DNA from 2 places in the Gilliamella sp. B2828 genome. Region 1 is predicted to be linked to the other one. Evidence: riboswitches for the same ligand, from Rfam matches in the RefSeq annotation. Region 1 holds a riboswitch; the other holds the start of a gene.
The links. A riboswitch is a leader RNA that binds a small molecule or an ion and turns the genes downstream of it on or off. The one in region 1 is predicted to bind preQ1.

Region 1 (4,735 bases):
TTATCTACTTTTCCACGATTACGACAAGCTATTTCAACATTTGCAAGAGGCTTACCATCATCCAATCCATAAGCCATAACCGTAAATTTATGATTTTTATAGTTATGAACTGAAATTCCAATATTACTTATTGAAAATAGGGTTGCTGGATTTGATTCGTTGTAAGTCCCAGATTCATTCATCACGGCAACATAAACGCCTTCCTGATTAAGTTCATTAATTTTTGAAAGGTTGACTAGAACAGTTTCTTGAGCATTGGGTTTAGGATTAAGATCAAAACGTGACGAATATACTAAATCGGCATAGCCATTCATCTCTTCTGAACGCCAAACTGAAAGTTTATTAATAAAGCCAAATTTATGAATAAAATCACTTAATTTATCGGGCTTAATTTTAAAAAAGTTAATGTCGACCTTATTAACATTCAATGTGGTGACAGGTAATCCACTCATGGATTTACTCGGTAATAATAATCCAGTACTGGCAAAATTCACCATGGGATGACGATCTTGAGTCGTTAATTCTTTTTCATAAACTGATTGTAAACGACTGTTATTAATTGCCGTTAACATTTTATCGATCGTTAATGCTAATTTACGATTTGGTGCAAGATAACGATGTCGTAATTCCAAACCATTATCAGACAACTCCCAGACACCATCGACTACACCGGTTTCCTTATCGACTAATCTCAGTAAATTTGTAAAATTTAATTTGGGTAGAAGTGGAACAGAAAAAGTCACAACTAGAGTACTTGATCCATCAAGAATGATCTCTGAGCAATCAAGAATTTCTAGTTTTTTATCTTTATATTTTTCGATTAAATCAGGTGTTGGATTAAATACAATAGGTGATTGCAAATCAATATTCACATTTTGCGTCGAGCTATTTTTTTTGTTATCCATTATCTTTGTCATAAGCTCGTTATCATTGGCTTGAGCACATAGCGTTAAAAACAAACTTAATATCGCTAAGTGTTTAATCAATATCATGATTTCACCCATTTACCCTTTTATTTCACAAAATGATGTGATTATTTTTTATCAATATTATGCACTGTCAGTAAACGTTTAGCAAAAAATCTTTATAATAGGAATTGTTTATAAAATGATAAATCAAATTTTTAACAGAATTTTTCAGAAAAACTGATTTGAAGTGGTACTCTTGGCATTTAGAACTTACTGTACGATCAATAAGCTCCAAATGTTGGTAATTTATAAATAATTGGGTGATGACTGACTGGTTTATAGCGTTTTTGCAGTTAATTTTTTTAAAATAACATTCAAAATAATCCCATATAATGGTAAAAAGAACAAACCACAAATTAAAATTTTAAAACTGTAATCCATTAACGAAATTTCACCCCAATGATTGGCCATAAATTCATCACTGCTTTTGTAAAAAGCAATAGCAAAAAAGACGATAGTATCAATACCATTTCCAAAAATTGCAGAAGCGGAAGGTGCTACCCACCAAGAACGATTTTTTCTTAAATAGTTAAAAACAGTAATATCCATTAATTGTCCAATTAAATAAGCCGCAAAACTGGCTAAAGCAATTCGAAAAACAAAGCTATTAAAATGAATCAATGCTGACCAACCTACCCAATGGGTTTCGAAAAATAGAACCGAAATTAGGTACGAAAACAATAAAGCGGGAATCATAACCACAAAAATAATTTTTCTCGCCAAACTGGCACCAAAAATACGAATAGTTAAATCAGTGGTCAAAAAGATAAATGGAAAAGTGAACGCTCCCCAAGTAGTATGAAATCCAAAAATATCAAATGGAATTTGTACCAAATAGTTACTGGAAGCAATAACGATAATATGAAAAAAAGCCAACCAGCCGAGTGCTTTATGTTTTTGCTGTCGAGTAAATTGTTTTTCAATCAATTGTGAATGAACGTTTAAATACATATTTGTTTCCTTTTTTAATGGGGTGAGAGAACCCAGATAAATATTGGTTAAGTTTGGGCTAAATATTCTTGTAGACCTTTATCACGCAGCATACAACTAGGACATTTACCACATCCCCCTTCTACACCGTAATAACAAGTATGGGTATTTTGGCGAACATAATCAAGATAACCCAATTTATCAGCCATTTCCCATGTTTGAGCTTTAGTCAGGTACATCAAGGGTGTTTTAATATTAAATGCATAATCCATCGCTAAATTCATCGATACATTCATGGATTTAATAAAAATATCACGACAGTCAGGATAACCACTAAAATCCGTTTCACAAACGCCGATAATAATATCATTAATACCTTTCTGCTTGGCATAACAACCCGCTAACAGTAAAAACAACATATTACGTCCATCAACAAAAGTATTTGGGTAATCACCATCTTGTGCAGCTTTGATTTCTTGCGAATCATCAATCAAAGCATTATTGGTCATATGTTTGATCACTGATGTATCAATTACGGTTTGCTTGACACTTAAATCCTCGGCGATCCACTTAGCTTTATCCAATTCAATACTATGGCGTTGACCATATTGAAAGCTTATGGTTTCAACATTCTCACGACCATAATCGGCAATGGCTTGCAGCAGACAAGTCGTCGAATCTTGCCCTCCAGAAAATATCACTAGTGCTTTACGATTTTTCATTAAAAATTCCTGTCAGATTGATAATTAGCGATTATCGACTTTTTCGGGATAAAGATCATGATTAACTAAGCGATTGAGTGCAATTTGCTTCCACTGAGTATTGGATTTACCATAATTGGCATAAGGATCAATTGAAATACCACCACGTGGTGTAAATTTACCCCACACTTCAATGTATTTAGGATCCATTAACTTAATCAGATCTTTCATAATGATATTGATGCAATCTTCATGATAATCACCATGATTTCGAAAGCTGAATAGATACAGCTTAAGAGATTTACTCTCAACCATTTTGATATTAGGCACATAAGAAATATAAATTGTGGCGAAATCAGGCTGCCCTGTAATAGGACAAAGACTCGTAAATTCCGGACAATTAAATTTAACAAAATAATCATTACCGGGATGTTTGTTATCAAAAGTTTCCAGAATTTCCGGAGCATAGGTTGTTGGATAGCGAACAGACTGATCGCCTAATAATGTAACGTTACTCATAATTTTCCTTAGTTTTTTTGCGTGGGAGGTTCACGAACCACGAGACAAGCCGCACACCTTACCTTTTTTTACTAAAAAAGTCTAGAACATCATTTTAATCAAATTAATTAAGAGCTGATTTGGAAACAATGAAACGGTTAACTTTGAAAAATAGCAAATATTACTCTATAAAATTAGCTATCTAATAAAATTTTATAAAAAAGAGATCAGTTTATTTTCAGTAATTGTTATGTGTAACACTCATTCTGTTTTATCAAAAAGACAACATTCATTACCGATAAAAAAAACATCCTTGTAGAAGATTTTTAATCAATAGTCATAAATTTATGAATAGTAAAGGGATAATAAAGATCAATGTTATAATCTGTTTATTTATATCGTTGTAAGACTCATGTTGTTCTTTGGACTATTAATAGTCCTAATGCGATTATCTAATTATTTTTTAACAATTGGTAATAGAAACTTAAAATAATTTAATTGATTATATTTACATCGAATACATTTAGTCGATTTTCAGTATTCAAGTTTTAAAATTTTGTAATTAATAGCCGTAAATTATCTGTCATAATATTCATCCATTTCTAATGGTTTTATTTAATAATATTTAGATAAATGATCATATAAAACTTATCGTTTTTGGTAGCACTTTAGGTTAACAGCATTTTTACAGAAAATAGCTAAATAGAACTAAAGAAAATTAACATAATTTTAGCTAATATGAGATATTAAAGATGACCTCAAGAAGTAATATATCTCCTCAAAGTCAATATTAATTGCACAAATTTCAATATTATTTTATTGTTCGAATCTATTTTTTAATTTCAATAAAATTAAAAACTAAGATTACTTAGTATTAACTTTATCATAATAATCCGCTAATTTATTTTTTGCTTCAGTGAGTTCTTTTTCTGCATCGTGCAATTTAGATTTTAGAGCATCAATTTTGTCTTGATTTGCATTAATACCATCTTTTTCATACTCTTTGGTTTTTTCTGCTAATTTTTTGGTTTTGTCAGAGACATTTTTGCTTTTTTCTTCCACTAATCTTTTGTATTTTTGTTCCAATGTGTCATCCGAACAATTGGTATTAACTTGTTGAAGTGCTTTTTCAAGCCCTGTGATTTCAAAAGTATTATTGGCTTTTTTGGCTTGTTCTATTTTTGCTTCGATGGCCTGTTTTTTAGCATCGCAAGTCAATCCTTCATGTACATCATTACTTGATGCATAACTATTTACAGAAAACGCCATAACTAAAGTGATAATGCTTAATTTACTTAATAACCCTATTGCTGATTTCATATTGATCCTCCTAAGTTTATTTTCTTAATTGAACATAATCTACTTTGTGATCGTTACCTTTTGTCAAAATCAAACTGGCTCTTTCTCGAGTTGGTAAAATGTTTTCAACTAAATTTAATTCGTTTATCTCACTCCACAAGCGATTAGCGATGCTGATTGCCTCTTGTTCTGGTAATTGAGAATAGTGATTGAAGTATGAATTGGGATCACTGAAGGCCCCTGCTCTAAATTTTAAAAAGCGGTTCACATACCAATGATGTAATAAAGATAAATCGGCGTCAACATATATCGAAAAATCAACATAATCTGAAACAAATA
Region 2 (4,735 bases), on a different contig from region 1:
TTTACCTGGCACAAGTTTACCTGATAAGATTTGTTGTGCTAATGGGTTTTCAATCTCTTGTTGAATTGCACGTTTTAATGGTCTTGCTCCATAAATTGGGTCAAAACCAACTTTGGCAAGTTGCTCCAACGCTGCATCAGAGATGTCCAATTGATAACCGCGTTCATCCAAACGTTTTTCCACATGAGCCAATTGAATTCTGGCTATTGCTTTGATATTTTCTTGACCAAGTGGATGGAATACCACAGTTTCATCAATACGATTGATAAATTCTGGTCTAAAGTGTTTCGTTACCACAGTCATTACTAACGCTTTCATCTCATCATAACTTAATTCAACATGACCTTGTATCAAGTCTGAACCTAAATTAGATGTCATAATAATCACTGTGTTTCGGAAATCAACGGTACGCCCTTGTCCATCGGTTAAGCGTCCATCATCCAATACTTGTAATAAAATATTAAAGACATCCGGATGTGCTTTTTCCACTTCATCCAATAAAATGACGGAATAAGGACGACGTCGCACTGCTTCAGTCAAATAACCGCCTTCTTCATACCCTACATAACCCGGAGGTGCACCAATTAAACGTGCCACTGAGTGTTTTTCCATAAATTCAGACATATCGATTCTGACCATGGCATCTTCGCTATCAAACATAAAGTTAGCCAAAGCTTTACAAAGTTCGGTTTTACCTACACCCGTTGGTCCCAAAAATAAGAAAGAACCAATTGGTTTGTTTGGATCAGAAAGTCCTGCTCGACTACGACGAATCGCATTAGCTACCGCAACTACGGCTTCTTCTTGACCTATCACACGTTTATGTAACGCATCTTCCATATGCAATAATTTATCTTTTTCACTTTCCAGCATTCTTGAAACAGGAATACCCGTAGCTTTAGATAAAACTTCGGCAATTTCGTTATCGGTAACTTTATTACGCAATAACCTCATGGTTTTGCCTTCTAGCTGTGTTGCCGATGCCAGTTTTTTCTCAAGTTCGGGGATTTTGCCATATTGAAGCTCCGACATTTTATTGAGATCACCAGCACGTCGAGCTTGTTCTATTTCAGTGCGTGCTTTTTCCAACTCTGCTTTGATTGTCTGAGTACCCGAAACAGCAGCCTTCTCTGACTTCCACTCTTCTTCAAGTGACGCATACTCTTTTTCTTTCTCAGAAAGTTCATCATTTAGCATCTCAAGTCGTTTCTTACTCGCATCATCAGACTCTTTCTTAAGCGCTTGTTGCTCAAGTTTCAACTGAATAATACGGCGTTCAAGTCTATCTAATGATTCCGGTTTTGAATCCATTTGCATACGTATACTTGACGCAGCTTCATCAATTAAATCTATGGCCTTATCTGGAAGCATACGATCGGAAATATAACGATGCGATAACGTAGCAGCAGCCACAATTGCGGGATCCGTGATTTGGACATGGTGATGCAATTCATAACGCTCTTTCAAACCACGCAATATAGCAATCGTATCTTCAACACTAGGTTCAGCCACATACACTTTTTGGAATCGACGTTCTAAAGCGGGATCTTTTTCAATATATTGACGATACTCATCTAACGTTGTAGCACCAACACAATGTAATTCACCGCGGGCTAATGCGGGTTTTAACATATTACCTGCATCCATTGCCCCATCGCTTTTACCTGCACCAACCATGGTATGGATTTCATCAATGAATAAAATAATGCGCCCTTCTTCTTTGGCTAAATCTTTTAAAACGGCTTTTAAACGTTCTTCAAATTCACCGCGATATTTTGCGCCAGCAATTAACGCCCCCATATCTAAAGACAGTACTCGTTTATTCCGTAATCCCTCAGGCACTTCACGATTAACAATGCGTTGCGCAAGTCCTTCAACAATGGCTGTTTTACCCACACCTGGTTCACCAATTAACACTGGATTGTTTTTAGTACGACGTTGTAATACTTGGATTGTACGGCGAATTTCTTCATCACGCCCAATGACTGGATCAAGCTTACCTTGTTCAGCACGCTCGGTTAAATCAATGGTATATTTTTTCAACGCACCACGTTGATCTTCGGCATTAGCATCGTTCACGTTATCACTTCCTCTTATTTGACTTACTGCCTGATTCAATCTTTCTTTGGTCACACCGGCTTTTTTAAGAATATCACCTAAACTGCCTTTTTCTTCTAACGCTGCTAATATAAAGAGTTCGGATGAGATATAACTGTCGCCATTTTTTTGCGCTAACTTGTCACAAAGATTGAATACACGTACAAAATCTTGAGATGGAATGACTTCTCCTCCCACACCTTGTACTTGTGGCAATCGATCAATTGCTTGATTGAGTTCTTGTTGTAACATTGTCACATTTGCCCCCGCTGCTGCCAGTAACGGCTTGATACTGCTGCCTTCTTGATTCAGCATGGCGGTTAAAACATGAACAGGCTCAATATACTGATTATCTTTACCTAATGCTAATGATTGTGCATCAGCTAAAGCTTGTTGAAACTTATTAGTGAGTTTATCTAACCTCATATTAATTATCTCCTGAGCAATAGATTTGGCTTAAATGCTTTAAGCAGATAAACCATTTGCATGGTTACTAAATGAGTGTGGAAAGATAAATTTCAAGAGTTTTTTATGAAATTTTTTACAAAAAATCGACAATAAAATGAATTTATATTCAGTTACTGAAATAAGCAAAATATAAATGTTCAATTTTACAACATTAGTGTAATGAATATTGCTCGTAATAACAATTGTAAGATGACATTTAGCCGCTAATCGATTATATTAACCGCTCTATTTTGTTAGATGGTCTAACCGTGGTTCGTGATCCATCCCACGAAAAAAAACTAGGAATAATACATGTTCAAAATTGCTAAAGAATTTCAATTCGATGCTTGTCATATGTTAGACGGGCACAACAAAAAATGTCATAACCTTCACGGACATACTTATCGCTTATTGGTCGAAATTAAAGGTGATCTGATAGCTACGGGTTCCAGTGCAGATATGGTCATAGATTACGCTGATTTAAAAGCGATTGTTAAACAGCACATTGTGGATCCGCTTGATCATGCTTACCTTTATAATCAAAATAATGCTAATGAATGCCGTATCGCTTCACTATTGCAAGAGATGGATCGAAAAATTTTTGCCTTTCCTTGTCGCACCACTGCCGAAGGGATGAGTAAATTTATTTTTGATTGCCTGTCACAATACTTACCTATCTCGATGATCAAACTTTGGGAAACCCCCACATCTTACTGTGAGTACCATCGGAGCGAAAAATGACGGAATTTCGTATTGTTGAAATCTTCGAATCATTACAAGGCGAAGGTTATAATACAGGCATGCCTGCCATTTTTATTCGTTTTGCTGGGTGTAATTTAAATTGCATTTGGTGTGATACTAATTTTCGCCGATTTACCCGTTTTACACGAGATCAGTTATTGACTAAAGTGAAACAATATACCAGCAAAAACATCATTATTACTGGGGGTGAACCAACGATGGTTACCGCCCTACCAGAATTACTTTTCCCCCTAAAACAAGCCGGCTACTTTGTTGCTATTGAAAGTAATGGATTAGGTAAAGTCGATCCTTTAATTGACTATATCGCCCTTAGCCCTAAATTTTGTTATCAAGCACGATACCAAAAAATCGCTCAACCGACTGCAAACGAAGTGCGAATTGTTGCTGAAAATCATGCAGACTTTCTCCCTTTTTGCCAATATATCGAACACCAGATTCAAGCCAAACGATATTATCTATCTCCTTGCGAAAAAAAGGGGGAATTTAATATGCTTGAAACAATTGAATTACTTGGCAAAATCAACCAAAACCGCATCGACAACAAATGGTTACTAAGCATTCAAACGCATAAGTTTGCTCATATTGAGTAATCGTTTAATTCTTTGCTATTAGTTAACTGAATAAAAAACAGATTTAGGCACTAAAATTTAATCAGTCAGCTCTACTGTTCAGCGCTATTTAATTTGGTAATGATGATGTTTTATCAAATTTTAGTAAGTTTGTTTTGTCATTCACCTTATTCATTCCGCTAATGTCAATAAGGCGTTTGACTTGCCAAATGATGAGTGTTGGTAAGGTAATAATGCTGATGAAAAAATTCTTGATTAGATAGTCCGCTCTCAATACTACTTAAACATAAATTGAATTTGAATCGACTAATTTTATGTTTATCTTGTAAAAAAGATTTAGGAGTGTATACCATTACAATTTTTCGCTTATTTACGTTGAACAACAAAGTACCCCTCTTAACCCAAAAGGAAGGTGACAATAAAAAGTCATTTTTTTATCATGATTTATCCATCACCAATCCCCATTGAGATAACATCATGACACATCCCCACGTTACCAGAGCTTCCCCCCCTCCCTCTCAATTCGTCCTTAATCGTTCAATGTAAGACAAAAAAACAACGAAACGGCATACACTCCTAAATATTTTTTACAAAGCACATTATCACTTATTCATAAAACTCGACTTTCAAAGAATCATTACCCTTACCTTTAAACCACACGAAAATTTCATTGATTGGCTTATCTTAATGGTCGGTAAAACCCATTTTTTATCACTTTGCGTCCGTTATTTTGCCAAACGGTTTGAGGAAAGAGCGATGTTTCAGTATAAATGTTAACTCCACGATAAAACTTATCAACATTCTGTGCAAAAGACTAATAAAACAATCAGCCAAAGCCAAATCTGTTAATCCTTTTTTGA

Region 2: it holds a riboswitch for preQ1, as region 1 does, so the genes downstream of both, queD (6-carboxytetrahydropterin synthase QueD) here and queF (preQ(1) synthase) in region 1, are expected to answer to the same signal.

The regions. Positions count from the first base shown of each region.
Region 1 covers NZ_JAFNMU010000004.1:188,298-193,032, reverse strand. Annotated here, with positions in the region: gene J3U19_RS05460 (alpha-2-macroglobulin family protein) at 1-992, opposite strand, end outside; gene J3U19_RS05455 (7-cyano-7-deazaguanine/7-aminomethyl-7-deazaguanine transporter) at 1,245-1,919, opposite strand; gene queC (7-cyano-7-deazaguanine synthase QueC) at 1,967-2,620, opposite strand; gene queF (preQ(1) synthase) at 2,645-3,118, opposite strand; PreQ1 riboswitch class I at 3,121-3,165, opposite strand; gene J3U19_RS05440 (DUF1090 domain-containing protein) at 3,962-4,417, opposite strand; gene coaA (type I pantothenate kinase) at 4,434-4,735, opposite strand, start outside.
Region 2 covers NZ_JAFNMU010000009.1:342-5,076, reverse strand. Annotated here, with positions in the region: gene clpB (ATP-dependent chaperone ClpB) at 1-2,523, opposite strand, end outside; PreQ1 riboswitch class I at 2,808-2,853, shown strand; gene queD (6-carboxytetrahydropterin synthase QueD) at 2,857-3,285, shown strand; gene J3U19_RS08390 (7-carboxy-7-deazaguanine synthase QueE) at 3,282-3,896, shown strand.